3 regions of the Streptomyces sp. NPDC059679 genome follow, and region 2 is predicted to be linked to each of the others. Evidence: riboswitches for the same ligand, from Rfam matches in the RefSeq annotation. Region 2 holds a riboswitch; each other region holds the start of a gene.
What was found. Region 2 has a riboswitch for cyclic di-AMP ahead of ACFV2X_RS48745 (M23 family metallopeptidase). Riboswitches for the same ligand answer to the same signal wherever they lie in the genome.
Positions count from the first base shown of each region.

Region 1: another riboswitch for cyclic di-AMP. It lies ahead of ACFV2X_RS08540 (transglycosylase family protein); the one in region 2 lies ahead of ACFV2X_RS48745 (M23 family metallopeptidase).
Region 3: another riboswitch for cyclic di-AMP. It lies ahead of ACFV2X_RS24150 (transglycosylase family protein); the one in region 2 lies ahead of ACFV2X_RS48745 (M23 family metallopeptidase).

Region 1 covers NZ_JBHWES010000005.1:118,751-123,972, reverse strand. The annotation lists gene ACFV2X_RS08550 (HEXXH motif domain-containing protein) at 1-521, opposite strand, end outside; gene ACFV2X_RS08545 (DUF4232 domain-containing protein) at 1,054-1,767, opposite strand; cyclic di-AMP (ydaO/yuaA leader) riboswitch at 2,122-2,303, shown strand; gene ACFV2X_RS08540 (transglycosylase family protein) at 2,309-3,646, shown strand; gene ACFV2X_RS08535 (dsRBD fold-containing protein) at 3,702-3,971, opposite strand; partial or broken gene ACFV2X_RS08530 (phosphoribosyltransferase) at 4,013-4,654, opposite strand; gene ACFV2X_RS08525 (hypothetical protein) at 4,787-5,026, shown strand; gene ACFV2X_RS08520 (DUF72 domain-containing protein) at 5,023-5,222, shown strand, end outside.
Region 2 covers NZ_JBHWES010000085.1:4,025-9,246, reverse strand. The annotation lists gene ACFV2X_RS48760 (GNAT family N-acetyltransferase) at 1-697, opposite strand, end outside; gene ACFV2X_RS48755 (HPr family phosphocarrier protein) at 910-1,191, shown strand; gene ACFV2X_RS48750 (GntR family transcriptional regulator) at 1,388-2,128, opposite strand; gene ACFV2X_RS48745 (M23 family metallopeptidase) at 2,402-3,226, opposite strand; cyclic di-AMP (ydaO/yuaA leader) riboswitch at 3,239-3,436, opposite strand; gene ACFV2X_RS48740 (M16 family metallopeptidase) at 3,723-5,105, opposite strand; gene ACFV2X_RS48735 (M16 family metallopeptidase) at 5,123-5,222, opposite strand, start outside.
Region 3 covers NZ_JBHWES010000023.1:40,180-45,401, forward strand. The annotation lists gene ACFV2X_RS24140 (cytochrome P450) at 1-1,114, shown strand, start outside; gene ACFV2X_RS24145 (transglycosylase family protein) at 1,305-2,291, shown strand; cyclic di-AMP (ydaO/yuaA leader) riboswitch at 2,553-2,723, shown strand; gene ACFV2X_RS24150 (transglycosylase family protein) at 2,725-3,420, shown strand; gene eno (phosphopyruvate hydratase) at 3,609-4,904, shown strand; gene ACFV2X_RS24160 (septum formation initiator family protein) at 4,996-5,222, shown strand, end outside.

The DNA.
Region 1 (5,222 bases), on a different contig from region 2:
CCGCCCGAGCCGTCGGCGACGATCTCGGCAACGGGAGAGTCACAGCCCGCCAGGTCGACGAAGCCCAGTGCCGGCAGCATCACCCCGCCGTCGCGGACTCCGACCACGATCCGGAAGTCGATCCCCGCGAGGAGGGCCGCCGAGGCGGCCACGCTATGCAGATAGCCGGTTTCCAGCCACAGCGGGACCTCGTCGGCCTCCGTCCCGGCTTCCTCCGCGACACCGCGCAGCCTGCGCAGACAGCGGCTGAGCCAGGCGCCGACCTGGGGGTGCAGCAGCAGGTGCGCCACGCTCGGCGGGCTGCGCCGCTCGGCCTCTATCAGCAGCTCCCACGCCACCCGCGGCGCGGGCAGCGGCCCTGGGATCCGAGGGTGGGAGGAGGCGAGGTCGGTCAACGCGCGTAGCAGAAGCATGAGACGGCTGCGCTGGCCCGCCCGTAACTCGGCGATCGCGGACACTCCCCCACCGCCGTGCGCCAACTCCTTGAAGCACACGGTGGACAGTCGGTGGTGGCGGCTCATCGGGGGCGCGGCGGGCGGGCGGCTGCGGTGCGGGGTCGGGAGAGGGGAGGGAGGGCCAGCTGAATAGTCCGCCGGCATGGCCGCCTTTCTTGGTGGGGTGAATGCTGTCGTTCCACGCCGGGATTCCATCAACAGCCGGCTCCCGACGAAGCCGCGTTCGCGAGTGTCGGCGGGCACTGTACGAGATCGAGCAACCGCTGGGTCGCGACAGTGAACTCCTCACTGTCGCCCAGTTCTTCGAGCGTTGTTCCCGAGAGGTCCACCAACTCCGTCTCGACCCCCGTGGCCGCTCGCTCCATGACATCGTCCCCTCTAGACGCTCCGCGCCGGCTCAGGCGAGGCCTCTTCACATGGTGGCCCACCCGATAATGATTGCGGAAGGGCGAAAGGGGCCAGTGGGTGTCGGGCCCATCAAGATTTTGGGACACCCGGGGGCGTCAGGTGGCCGCGCTTCCCGGCCAATTCATTTCCGGCGCGTCCGGTCGGGCACGGGCGGGGGCTGCGGTTCCGCGCCCGGCCGTGGCGCTCCGGGTCAGGGCTGGGAGCCCGGCTCGAGGGCGGTGACTTCGAATACTTCACCGCAGACCTGGAGGGAGCGCGCCGACGTCTTCATGGAGCGGTAGGAGTCCGGCGGGTAGGCGCGAATTTCGGACGCGGTCCGCCAACAGGGCTTGTCGGACAGGCCTTTGTTGAGGGTGTGCAGACTCGCGTAGGCGCTGTCGCCAGGTTTCAGGACGACCGTGGGCCGCGCCGGTCCTCGGCGGGCGGCGGGGTCGCCGATAGCCGTGCCGGGGGTGTCGAGCAGGGAAACGCCCGGAAAGCCCGTCAGCGTGCAACTGGCCTCACCGGTATTGGTGAAGGCCAGGGGAACATAGACATTGCCCGCGCCGATATCCATCCGGCCGACGGACAGTTTCAGCTGATCCCGGGCGCAGATGCGGCGCGCGGCGGGCGGGGCACCGGAGGCACCCTCGGTGGCGACGGACGGCTTGGCCGCGCTCGGCGCCTTCGCGGGGGTCGAGGCCCGGCCGGAGTCATGCGCGCGCCCGCCGGGTTCGGCGGCGCCGGGCCGGCCGGCGCTCGCGGCCGAATGTGACGCACCCGCGGCGCCGGGCGGCGCGGGCGCCCCGGAGTCCTCGTCGGCGCCGCAGGCGGTGACCGCGGCCAGCGCGCCGATGACCAGTACGGATACGGATAAGACCGGCGGTCGACGCCTCGCGGGCGTCCCGCCGTACCGCTGAGCCATGGGCAACCTCCTGTGGGTCGGGCATCCGGCGGCTCGTCAGCCGCCGCGCCGAGTGCCCCGACTTTCCCCGTCCATTCCCCTTCGACTCCTCTTCCCCCGGTCGGCGTCCTTATGTCTGCGGCGGCATTAATCACATAACAGGGGTAATTCGGCATTGCGGATTCCGTGTCACAATCACCCCATCCGCAAAGTGGTGACGCGGATCACAGTTCATCATCACCGTGATCGATTTCCGGACACAGGTCCGTCGAGACCTTGTCGTGACCTAAACCATGTGTTTACTGTGCCGCACCCGGCGCATTCCATGCACGGGTCTCTCCCTCGCCGGAGCGCCGAGTCCTGCCGTGGCGGAGGAGTGACACGACGACCTGTCACGGCAGGAGCGGGGGAACCAGGTAGGCGCCGTGCCGCGCTGTGTCGGGCGGGACGGCTAGGGGTGAAGTCGCGCCACGGTGCCGGGGGCACCGGGAACGGCGCGGCCGGGCAGCTCCCGCCCGAACCCGACAGCTCACCTCGCAGGCGTCAGGAGAGGATGAGCTCAATGGCTGCACGCGGACGTCACCGACGGCCTCGGCCCCGCCGCGTCTCCCGCGCCTCGCTCGCGTTCACCGCGGGCGGCGCCGGCGTGGCACTGCCCCTCATAGGCGTCGGCCAGGCGAACGCCGCCTCCGTCGACACCTGGGACAAGGTGGCGGAGTGTGAGTCCACCGACAACTGGAGCATCAACACCGGGAACGGCTACTACGGCGGCCTCCAGTTCTCACAGTCCACCTGGCAGGCGTACGGCGGGACGTCCTTCGCTCCCCGGGCCGATCTGGCCTCCAAGGACCAGCAGATAGCCATCGCCGAGAAGGTCCTCGACGCCCAGGGCCCCGGCGCCTGGCCGGTCTGCTCGGTCAAGGCGGGGCTGACCCGCGGCGGCCGGCCCGCGGATGTCACCCCCGGCACCGCGAGCGGCCGCGCCCAGACCCAGACCGCCCCCAAGGCCGCCCCCAAAGCGACTCCGAAAGCCACCCCCAAGGCCACTCCCAAGACCGAGTCCGCTCCGGAAGCCGCGCCCAAGGCCACCACCAAGGCCGTCGACCAGAGCGCGGCAGCCACCAGACCCTCCGGCTCCTCGTACACGGTGGTCGGCGGCGACACCCTGTCCCGGATAGCCGACGCACGGGATGTGGACGGCGGCTGGCAGCGGCTCTACGAGGCCAACCGCCGCGTCATCGGCGGCGACCCGGACCTGATCTACCCCGGCCAGAAACTCGCCCTCGACACAAGCCGGTCCCCCGCCACGCAGCCGCGCCAGACCCACCCCCAACCCGAGCGCACGGACCAGGGCAAGCACCGCTCCGAACAGGCCGAACAGGCCAAGCAGCGCGCCGAGCAGGCGGCCAAGCAGCGAGTCGAGCAGGCCAACAAGGCCCGCGAGCGCGCCAAGAAGAAGTCCGGCTCGGCGGCGCACTCGTCCTCCTCGTCGGCATCCTTCACCTCGCCCGTCGCCAGCCACGCCGTCGGCACCGCCTACGGCATCTCCGGCAGCAACTGGTCCAGCGGCCACCACACCGGGGTCGACTTCCCCGTCGCCACCGGCACCCAGGTGCGCGCCGTGGGCTCGGCCGAGGTGGTCGCCGCGGGCTGGGGCGGTGCGTACGGCTACCAGGTCGTGCTGCGCCACCCCGACGGCATGTACAGCCAGTACGCGCACATGTCGGCACTGACCGTCCACGTCGGCCAGACGGTGTCCGCCGGCCAGCAGATCGGCCGGTCCGGGGCGACCGGCAACGTGACCGGACCGCATGTGCACTTCGAGGTGCGCACCGGCCCCGACTACGGCTCGGATGTCAACCCGCTCGCCTATCTCCGGTCCAAGGGCGTCCAGATCTGAGAGGTGTGTGAGCGAAGGGTGCTCTGCCGCGGCGCGGTGCCGCGGCAGACCCGCCCTACATCACCAGATGTGCCTTCGCGTGCGTGACCTCCTCGATGTCACCGCCCGCCTTCGAGATCAGCCGGTGAGCGAGGTTGTTCAGCGCACGCGCCGCCGCGATCTCCTCGCCGACCCGCGGCTGCGCCGGGTCGTCGGGATTCCGGTTGGCCCGGCCCTGTGCCAGGATCTCGGTCCCGTCGTGCATCCTCAGCCGGACGACCGCCTCGGTCAGGGGTCCGAGCTCACGGAACTCCATTTCGATGTCGCATCCCACGATCGTCTCCATCGCGGTCATCACCTCCTGCTTCATTTACCAGGATGCGCCTGACCCGGCATCCCGGTCGACCGGGAGAGCAGCTCCACGACCTCGGCGTCGCTGGTCTGGGAGAAGTCCTCGTACCATTCGCCGACCGCCGAGAACTCCGCGGGGGTGGACAGACACACCACGTCGTCCGCGTCCTGCCGCAGCGCCTCGGCCGCGTCCGGCGGCGCGACCGGGACCGCCAGCACCACCCGGGCCGCGCCCTGGGCCCGGGCGACCCGGCAGGCCGCCCGTGCCGTGGCACCGGTGGCGATCCCGTCGTCCACGACGATCACCGTCCGGCCGCCGACCGCGACCCGCGGCCGGTCGCGCCGGAACCGCCGCGCCTGCCGTGCGAGCTCCTCTTCCTCGGTTCGCTCCACCTCCTCAAGCTCCTCTTTGCGCGCCCGGCTCATCCGTACGATCGCGTCGTGCACCACCCGCACCCCGCCCTCGCCGATGGCGCCGAAGCCCAGCTCACGGTGGAAGGGGACGCCGAGCTTGCGGACGATGATCACGTCCAGGGGCGCCTTCAGCTCCCGCGCCACCTCGAAGGCCACCGGCACCCCGCCCCGCGGCAGCCCGAGCACCACGGGGTCCTCGCCGCTCAGGGGGGACAGCCGGGCCGCCAGCCGCCGCCCGGCGTCCACGCGGTCGACGAAGATCATGACTCACCCCCTACTACAGGGAGACCCCGCTCTTACGACTCCATCCGAAGTTTCCCCCGTCCGCAAACCGGCGGGGACCCGGTCGGCCGCGTCGGCGCGCGCAAGCGGGCCGGGGCGGCCCACCCTGGAAGCATGGAGAACGCCACGGATCCGAGCGAGTCCGGCCATCTCGTCTTCGTGGACGCGTACGACGCGGACACCAGATACCGGCGGGTGTGGCTGCGCGGCCTGGGCTGGGAGCCGCTGAAGCGGGAGGAGTTCGAGCCGCGGCTGCGACGGCTGTTCCCGGACATCGACCTGGACGACCCCGAGCAGGTCCACTGGGTCGACCGGCCGGGCCAGTGGCCGCCCTGGCATCCGGGTGAAGCATGACGGTCCTCGTCGGCACCTCGGGGTGGCAGTACAAGGACTGGCGCGACGTGCTGTATCCGTCCGACTGCCCACAGCGGCTGTGGCTGGAGGAGTACGCGCGGGGGTTCGCCACCGTCGAGTCCAACAACGCCTTCTACCGGCTGCCCACCCGGGAGCAGTTCGCCGCCTGGCGGGAGCGCACCCCCGCCGGGTTTGT
Region 2 (5,222 bases):
GCAGCACGGTGCGGCCGACGCCGCCCGGGGCGCGCCCGGTGCCGATGACGGCGACGGAGCCGGGGGCCAGCAGCCGCTGTACGGAGCGGGCCTCGGCGCGCTGCTCGCGGGCGCGCATGACGGCCAGGGAGCGGTCTGTGGGTTCGAGGTCGAACTCCAGGCGGACGACGCCGTCCTCGAAGCTGCGCTTCTGGGTGTAGCCCGCGTCCGTGAACACCTTGATCATCTTGGTGTTGGCGGGCAGCACCTCGGCGGCGAAGCGGCGGATCCCGCGCTCGCGGGCGACGGCGGCGATGTGCTCGAGGAGGGCGGAGGCCACCCCGCGGCCCTGGTGGGCGTCCTGGACGAGGAACGCGACCTCGGCCTCGTCGGCCGGCGCCGTCGAGGGCAGGCCGTGGCCGTCGATCCGGTCGTAGCGGACCGTGGCGATGAACTCGTCCCCGACCGTCGCGGCCAAGCCCACCCGGTCGACGTAGTCGTGGTGCGTGAAGCGGTGCACGTCGCGGTCGGAGAGCCGGGGGTAGGGCGCGAAGAAGCGGTAGTACTTGGACTCGTCCGAGACCCGCTCGTAGAAGCTGACCAGGCGCTGCGCGTCATCGGCTGTGATGGGGCGGATCCGGGCGGTGCCACCGTCGCGGAGCACCACATCGGCCTCCCAGTGGGCCGGGTAGGCGTGGGTGTCGGACGGCTGCCGCATGCGGCCAAGACTACGGCCCGGGCGGACATGGATCCGGACGTCCGAATGGCGGACACCCTTGCGTTACGGGGAGGTGTCGAGGGAAAGTCCATAATCGGACCTGTACGGGCATGGCCGGGCCTACTCGGACACCGTTCCGGACAGACCCAGACACGCACGCCCGTATGATATTGGTCTAGACAACGGCAACCCCGCACCTGAAGGGCAACACCATGGCTGAGCGCCGCGTCAACATCGGCTGGGCCGAGGGCCTGCACGCCCGCCCCGCGTCGATCTTCGTCCGGGCGGCCACCGCCGCCGGCGTCCCCATCACGATCGCCAAGGCGGACGGCACCCCGGTCAACGCCGCTTCCATGCTCGCCGTGCTCGGCCTGGGCGCCCAGGGCGGCGAGGAGGTCGTCCTGGCCTCCGCGTCGGACGACGCGGAGGTCGCGCTCGACCGCCTGGCCAAGCTGGTCGCGGAGGGGCTGGAGGAGCTTCCGGAGACCGTCTGACTGGCTCCGCCCAATAAATTCACACGGCGCGGCCGCGGTGACCCATGACAGGGGACCGCGGCCGCACTGTTTATCCAACGCGATACGAAAACGAATACCGGGCTACGCAATACGGGAACGCGAAATACGCGGCCGCGGAAATCCACGGCCGCGACACACCGGCGGCAATTCTTAGAAGTTGTATACGGGGCCGCTGTTAATTCCGGACGCCCGCCGTGTTTACGGAATGTTTCGAACTCCTCACACGGACGGGGCGACGCAGCCGGTATTCCGACATCGAGCGCTCGGCATGCGCCGCGGCCAGCGCCCGCGCGCGGTCGGCGTCGCCGCGCGCCACCGCGTCGACCAGCGCGCCGTGCTCGTCCCAGGACGCCACGGCCCGCAGCGAGAAGTCGGAGCGCAGGGTGGTGCCCGGGGCGGACGGCCCCGGCCTGTGGGCCGGTTCCACCGCATACACCCAGGCGATCTTGCGCCTCAGCTGCACCAGCAGCCCGGCCAGACTCGGGCTGCCGGATGCCTGGGCCAACGTCTCGTGGAACCAGTCGCCGAGCGGCCTCAGCTCACCCAACTGCCCGCGCCGGGCCCGCTCCTGGCCGAGCCTGACCAGGCCGCGCAACACCTTCAGATGCGCCTCGCTGCGCCGCTGGGCGGCCCGGGCGGCCCCCAGGGGCTCCAGCAGCGCGCGGATGTCCAGCAGGTCGGCGGCCTCCCGCTCGGACGGCTCCGCGACGCATGCTCCCGCGTGTCTGCGGGTGGTCACAAAGCCTTCCGACTCCAGGGTGCGCAGCGCCTCGCGCACGGGCACGCGCGAGACGCCGTAGCGCCGGGCGAGGAATTCCTCGATCAGCCGGCTGCCGGGCGCGAAGGTGCCGGAGACGATGTCGTCGCGGATCGCCGTACACACCGCGTGCGCCGAAATCCGGCGACCGCCCGGCATCTCGGTCGTATCGCCGCTCACTTCCGGTCCCGCATTGTTGAACCTCCGCCTTAATCTCCGCGAAACGCAGCCGATTGACGCGTGTTCAACGACTCTATTCTAAACAGCTGGAATTTCCGATGGGCGCGGAGATTTCATGGATATTTTTGGCCAGGCGGCCGGGCGGCCGGGCAGCCAGATGGCCCGGACGGCCATGCGAGTACGCCGAAGGCCCCGGTCCGCGGGACCGGGGCCTTGGGGACCGGGTTCAGGGGCAGGTGTGCGGCGGCGTGGTCAGAGGTTCACGCCGTGCGAGCGCAGGTAGGCGACGGGGTCGATGTCCGAGCCGTAGTCGGGGCTGGTGCGGGCCTCGAAGTGCAGATGCGGGCCGGTGACGTTGCCCGTGGCGCCGGACAGGCCGATCTGCTGGCCGGGGGTGACCGTCTGGCCGACGGAGACGCCGATGGACGACAGGTGGCCGTACTGGGTGTAGGTGCCGTCGTTCATCTTGATCACGATGTTGTTGCCGTACGCGCCGCCCCAGCCGGCCTCGACGACGGTGCCGGAGCCGACGGAGTGCACCGAGGTGCCGGACGAGGCGTGGAAGTCCACCCCGGTGTGGCTGCCGGACGACCACAGGCCGCTGGACGCCTGGTAGCCGGTGGAGAGATACGAGCCGGTGATCGGCGACACGAACGTGTTCAACCGCTTGCGCTCCGCCTCGCGCGCCGCGCGCTCCTTGGCCTCGCGCTCCTGCTTGGCCTTCTTCGCGGCCGCCTCGGCCTTGCGCTTCGCCTCGGCCGCCTGACGCGCGGCCTCCTTGCGGGCCTGGGCCTCGGCCTGCGCCTTGGCGGCGGCCTCCTCGGCGGCGCTCTGCTGGCTCTCCGCCTGGGCCTGGACCTGGTCGGCGAGCTGGTCGTCCATGGCGACCGCCTGGCGCAGCCCGGTGTCCTCAAAGCCGCGCGGGTCGTCCGACGCCGCGAGGGCGGGGGCGGCGAAGCCGGCGACCACACCGGAGGCGGCCAGCGTGGCTATGCCCGCGAGGTTGGCGTTGGAACGAGTGGTGCGGGGGGCCCGGGTGGGGCGGCGGTGCTTCCCGGCGGTACGGGTGAACGCCATGGTCCGGCGCACTCCTTTCCTTCCTCTCGCCTACCGGGTTAGCTGACGGGTTCGGAGCAGGAAGGTCTCCTACGGGCCCCTCCCCCACGCGGGGAAGGCGTCCGATTCACCCCTGGGAATCACCCGTCCGGCGCCGCGGGCGGCGACGGGCGAGGTTGGTTCCCCGGCTCCCCTGGCTCGCGCCGTACGGGGACTCGGCGATGGTTGCCCGTGCCGCGGATGCGGCGTGTCTCGGGCGGACAACCGAACTGACGCTAAGCGTGATCGCATTCGTTCACCAAACGGTTCCGCTTTTTTGTTGGTTTCCCCACAGACACGATCACCCAGACAAGCAATCTCTGCCACAAAGCGGACGAAACGATCGAGGAAACGACCGACAAAAGGAGACCCGGGCGCCTGAGGCGGCGCCAGGGTCCTTGCGGCGACGGCCCGTTGCTCCCTGGTCGGGTCGGCCCGTCGACCTGTCGATCTGTCAGTTTCTCGGTCTGTTGGCCCGTCAGCCCTGGATGACGCGCACCTCGCCGATGCCGAGCGCCTTGACCGGCTCCTCGATCTGCGAGGCGTCACCGACGAGCACCGTGACCAGCCGGTCGGTCGGGAAGGCGCTCACCACCGCGGCGGTCGCCTCCACCGTGCCGGTCTCCGCGAGGCGCGCGTACAACTGCGCCTGGAAGTCGTCCGGCAGATGCTGCTCGACCTGGTCGGCGAGCGTGCCCGCGACGGCGGCCGCCGTCTCGTACTTCAGCGGGGCCACCCCGACCAGGTTCTGCACGGCGACATCGCGCTCGGCGTCCGTCAGGCCCTCCTCCTTCAGCGTGCCCAGTACCTTCCACAGGTCCTCCAGGGCGGGGCCGGTGACCTCGGTGGCCACCGAGCCGCTGATGGCCAGCATCGCGGCGCCCGTGGCCCCTCCGGAGGCGTCCGGAGCCGCGGAGCGGAGCACCTGGCCGAAGGCGCGCACGCCGTACGTGTAACCCTTCTCCTCGCGCAGCACGCGGTCGAGCCGGGAGGTGAGGGTGCCGCCCAGGCAGTAGGTGCCCAGCACCTGGGCGGGCCAGACCCGGTCGTGGCGGTCGGCGCCGATCCGCCCGATGAGCAGCTGGGTCTGCACCGCGCCCGGCCGGTCGACGATGATCACGCGGCCGGTGTCGTCGGCGGTGATCGGCGGCATGGGGCGGGACTCGGCGGCCCCGCCCGTCCAGGCGCCGAGGGATTCGGCCAGCGCCTTGTCGAGGTCGACACCGGCCAGGTCGCCGACGACCACGGCGGTCGAGGTGGACGGGCGGACATGCGTCTCGTAGAAGGCCCGCACGGCCGCGGCGTCGATGCCCTCGACGGTCTCCTGGGTGCCCTGGCGCGGCCGGGACATCCGGGCCTCGGCCGGGAACAGCTCCTTGGCCAGCGCCATCGAGGCGCGCCGCGCCGGGTTGGCCAACTCGTGCGGGATCTCGTCCAGGCGGTTGCGGACCAGCCGCTCGACCTCGCCCTCGGGGAAGGCGGGCGCGCGCAGCGCGTCGGCCAGCAGGCCGAGCGCCTTGGGCAGCCGGGAGACGGGGACCTCCAGGGACACCCGGACGCCGGGGTGGTCGGCGTGGGCGTCCAGAGTGGCGCCGCAGCGCTCCAGCTCGGCGGCGAACTCCTCGGCGGTGTGCTTGTCGGTGCCCTCGGACAGGGCGCGGGCCATGATCGTGGCGATGCCGTCGAGCCCGGCCGGCTCGGCGTCCAGCGGGGCGGCGAGGTTGATCTCCACGGCGACGACCTGCTGGCCGGGGCGGTGGCAGCGCAGCACGGTCAGCCCGTTGGACAGCTCGGTGCGCTCGGGTGCCGGGAAGGCCCACGGCCTGGCGGCACCCGCCTGCGGCTGCGGGTGGAAGGTCATGGTGGTGGCGGCGTCGCTCACTGGGCCGACTCCCCTTCTGCGTCGTTGTCGTCGGCTGCTGCGTCGTGGTCGCCGTCGGCGGCGACGCCGGCCTCGGCGTCGGCCTGCTCGGCGCCT
Region 3 (5,222 bases), on a different contig from region 2:
TGCTCGGGCCACGCTCGCCGATCCCCGGCTGTCGAAGAATCCGATTCATCACAGCGAGGCCGCGCACGCCAAGGGCAAGGTGGGCATTCCGGGCGAGCGCAGTGCGGATCTCATGACGCATCTGCTCAATATCGACCCACCCGACCACACCCGGCTGCGGCGGCTGGTGTCCAAGGCGTTCACCCCCCGCCGGGTGGCGGCCTTCGCTCCGCGGGTGCAGGAGTTGACCGACGGCCTCATCGACGGGTTCCGGATAAGAGGAGAGGCGGATCTGATCCATGAGTTCGCCTTCCCGCTGCCCATCTACGCCATCTGCGATCTGCTGGGCGTCCCCCGCGAGGACCAGGACGACTTCCGGGACTGGGCCGGGATGATGATCCGGCACGGCGGCGGGCCGCGTGGCGGAGTGGCCCGGGCGGTGAAGCGGATCCGCGCCTATCTCGCCGATCTCATCCACCGCAAGCGGGAGTCGCTGCGCGAGGATAGAGAGGGGAAGGCAGACGACCTGATCTCCGGGCTGATCCGGGCCAGCGACCACGGTGAGCAGCTGACCGAGAACGAGGCCGCGGCCATGTGCTTTGTGCTTCTGTTTGCGGGTTTTGAGACGACCGTGAATTTGATCGGCAATGGCACCTATGCGCTGCTGCGCGACCCCGTCCAGTGCGACCGGCTGCGGCGGGCCGCCCAGGAAGGGGACGAGGGGCTGCTGACGACCGGTGTCGAGGAACTGCTCCGCTTTGACGGGCCGGTGGAGATCGCGACCTGGCGGTTCGCCACCGAACCCGTGGTGATCGGCGGGCAGCGGATCGCCGCGGGTGAACCGGTGCTGGTGGTGCTCGCCGCCGCCGACCGCGACCCCGAGCGCTTCGACTCACCCGATGTGCTCGATCTCTCCCGCGCCGACAACCAGCACCTCGGATACGGCCATGGCATCCATTACTGCCTGGGCGCGCCACTGGCCCGGCTGGAGGCCCGGACCGCCATCGGCACCCTGCTGCGGCGTCTGCCCGATCTGCGGCTCGCGGTGGAGCCGGAAGAGATCCGCCGACGCGGCGGTCTGATCATGCGCGGGCTGCGCGAACTGCCGGTGACCTGGGGCCCGATCACCTGGTAAACGCCCTTGGCGCCCGGCATATGTGACATAACGTCAACGGCGTGATCACTGCGTGACCTGGGATACATCTGCTTGTGATGATCGGATGGCGTCGCTATGTTCAACCGACGACTCAGCCGCCACACGAGAGGCAGAACGCATGCGCTCCGGGAACGGTCGACACCGCCGCCCCCGTCAGGCTCCGGCAATCGTGGTCGCAGCGGGGGTGACGGGTGCGAGCATCGCCATGCCGCTCTTCGGCGCCGTCGGCGCCCAGGCCGCGGACGCCACCCAGACCTGGGACCGCGTCGCCGAATGCGAGAGCGGCGGGATGTGGAGCGCCAACGGAGGCAATGGCTTCTATGGCGGTCTGCAGATCACCTTGGACATGTGGAGGAAGTACGGCGGCCAGCAGTACGCCCCGCGCCCCGACCTCGCCAGCCGCTCCCAGCAGATAGCCATCGCCCAGGCGATCCTCGCCGACCGCGGCCCGGACGCCTGGCCGAGCTGTGCGCTGGACGCCGGGCTCGGCGGCCTCGGCGACCTACTGGACGTGAACCCCGACGGCAAGGGCACGCCCGAGTCCAAAGAGGCGAAGGAGCCGACGGGGATCGGCGGCTCCGATACGGGTGAATCGTCCGATAACTCCAGCCGGGGCGATCAGTCGGACGGCTCTGATGGTTCCGGTGGTTCGGAAGATTCCGGCACATCCGACAAGGCCGGTAAGTCGGATCCCTCTGCCACCCCCGACGACAAGTCCGGTGAAAAGGGTGGGAAGTCCGGCGATTCCGGCGAAACGTCCCGCGACGAGGACGGCTCCGCGTCCGGTAAGGGCGACGAGCGCTCCGACCGCGACGCGAAGGGCGAGGACTCCGCCGCCTCCCCCACCGGCCGCCACCGCGGCGCGCCCGACGCCCGCGAGCAGGGCTCCGCGGGTGCGGCGGGCGACGACACCCGGTCCTCGGGCCGCCACGCCTCGCGCGACGACGCGGAGCGCACCGAGATCCCCCTTCAGCCCCTCGGTCGCGAGGACTACAGCGTGCGCGGCGGTGACGATGCGTCAGACGTCACGGACGACCAGGACGGCCAGAAGGTGGACGGAGGGGTGTCCGAGCTCTACGGGGCCGATGAATCCCTCATCGGAATCGACGTGGACCTTGTTCACCCTGGTCAGCGTCTCGATCTCAGCGCCAGGTAGCGGTAGTTCGGGGTGAATTGCCCGATCTGGCGACGGTGAGACATACATCTCGTCACATCGCCCGGCGTGCGCCTGCTGTCCGATCTTTCCGCACCCGGCCTCACCTGCGTAGATGTGGGATGGCTGGGTGCGGATACGGCCTCATTCGCTGGGATGTCGGGGTTTGAACCTCATCGGAAGGTGTGTTTAACGTCTTTCCGCTCGCCACCGCGGGCACCGTCGATCGTCACGCCGAGTCCTGCCGGCGGTCGGGGGGAAACCGACGCGTTTGCGCCGAAGGCAGGAGCGGGGGAACCAAGGTAGGCGCCGTGGCGGCCCGGAGACGGGCCCGTTCGGCTCGGGGTGAAGCCAGGGTGCGGTCAGCCGCATCCGGCCGGGCAACTCACAGTCCGAACCCGACAGCTCACCTCGTAGGCGTCGGTGAGGAACGAACATGCGTAACGACAAGGGTAAGCACCGCCGTCCCTCCAAGGTCACCCGCATCGCCGCGCTCGCCGGCGTCGCTGGTGCGGCCGTCGCCGCACCGCTCCTGGGGGCCACCTCCGCCTCGGCCGCGACCACCGCCCAGTGGGACGCGGTCGCGCAGTGCGAGTCCGGCGGCAACTGGTCGATCAACACCGGCAACGGCTTCTACGGCGGCCTCCAGTTCACCAACTCCACCTGGGCCGCGTACGGCGGCACCTCCTTCGCGGCCCGCGCCGACCTGGCCACCAAGGACCAGCAGATCCAGATAGCCGAGAAGGTCCTGGCCGGACAGGGCAAGGGCGCCTGGCCGGTGTGCGGCACGGGCCTGACCACCACCGGCACCCCGACGCCTTCCACCTCCACCACCCAGCCCTCGAAGCCGGCCGCCAAGCCCGCCCAGCCGGCCGAGACGGCCAAGCCCGCGCAGCCCGCCAAGCCGAAGGCGCAGCCCCGCGAGGAGAGCGAGCACGCCGGGCGCGGGCACGCCCGCCACGCGATCAAGAAGGGCGACGGCGAGTACAAGGTCAAGTCCGGCGACACCCTCTCCAAGATCGCCGATGCGCACCACGTCGACGGCGGCTGGAAGAAGCTCTTCGAGCTGAACAAGGACATCGTCGAGGACGCCAACCTCATCTTCCCGGGCCAGCAACTCCACCTCTCCTGACCCATCCCGCCGGGCCTCCCCCCACCCCGGCTGCCGGGCTTCCCCCCATCCCGGCACCCCGCGAAATCGGCCCCGGCCGGGTGCGCCGCCCCCCACGCGAGGCGCGCCCCGCCGGGGCTTCGTCGGGTGGGCCCTCCGGGCCCGTTAGGCTCGTGCCGCAGAGACAGACCCATATGAAGGAGATCCTCGTGTCGTCCATCGACGTCGTCGTAGCTCGCGAGATCCTCGACTCGCGAGGCAACCCCACGGTCGAGGTCGAGGTCGGCCTCGACGACGGCAGCACCGGCCGTGCCGCCGTGCCTTCCGGTGCCTCGACCGGTGCCTTCGAGGCCCTTGAGCTCCGCGACGGCGACAAGAGCCGTTACGGCGGCAAGGGCGTCGAGAAGGCCGTCCTGGCCGTCATCGAGCAGATCGGTCCGGAGCTCGTCGGCTACGACGCCACCGAGCAGCGCCTGATCGACCAGGCGATGTTCGACCTGGACGCCACCCCGGACAAGTCCTCGCTCGGCGCCAACGCGATCCTCGGTGTCTCGCTCGCGGTCGCGCACGCCGCCTCCGAGGCCTCCGACCTCCCGCTCTTCCGGTACCTGGGCGGCCCCAACGCCCACCTGCTGCCGGTCCCGATGATGAACATCCTCAACGGCGGCTCGCACGCCGACTCCAACGTGGACATCCAGGAGTTCATGATCGCGCCGATCGGCGCCGAGTCCTTCTCCGAGGCGCTGCGCTGGGGCACCGAGGTCTACCACACCCTGAAGTCCGTGCTGAAGGAGCGGGGCCTGTCCACCGGCCTCGGCGACGAGGGCGGCTTCGCCCCGAACCTGAACTCCAACCGCGACGCCCTGGACCTGATCGTCGAGGCGATCAAGAAGGCCGGTTACCAGCCGGGCCAGGACATCGCGCTGGCGCTCGACGTGGCCGCCTCCGAGTTCTACAAGGACGGCGCCTACACCTTCGAGGGCCAGACCCGCAGCGCCGCCGAGATGACCGCGTACTACGCCGAGCTGGTCGACGCGTACCCGCTGGTCTCCATCGAGGACCCGCTGAACGAGGAGGACTGGGACGGCTGGAAGACGATCACCGACCAGCTCGGTGACAAGGTCCAGCTGGTCGGCGACGACCTGTTCGTCACCAACCCGGAGCGGCTGGCCCGCGGCATCGAGAGCAACACCGCGAACGCGCTGCTGGTCAAGGTCAACCAGATCGGCTCGCTGACCGAGACCCTGGACGCCGTCGAGCTCGCCCAGCGCAACGGTTTCAAGTGCATGATGTCGCACCGCTCCGGCGAGACCGAGGACGTCACCATCGCGGACCTGGCCGTCGCCACCAACTGCGGCCAGATCAAGACCGGTGCCCCCGCCCGCTCCGAGCGCGTGGCCAAGTACAACCAGCTGCTGCGCATCGAGGAGATCCTCGACGACGCGGCGGTGTACGCGGGCCGCTCCGCCTTCCCGCGGTTCAAGGGCGCGGTCCTCAAGGGCTGAGCTCCGCCGAGCCTGACGCACGTCCCCGGCCACGGTCCCGTACCGTGGCCGGGGACGGCGTACGTAGCGAAGTCACGACCGGGGAGGCGACGTGCCGGCGGATCGGGATCGGTTCTCCACCGCGACCAGGCTCAGGGCGCTCGGCGAGCACGCCGCCGCCCGGGTCTACCGCGCCCGCATCCGACGCCGCCGCAGCCGGCTCACCGGCCGGGCCGCGCTGCTCGCCCTGGTCGTCTGCTCGCTCGTGGTGGCCCTCGCGTACCCGATGCGGCAGTACATCTCGCAGCGCTCGGACATCTCCGACCAGCGGCGCCAGGC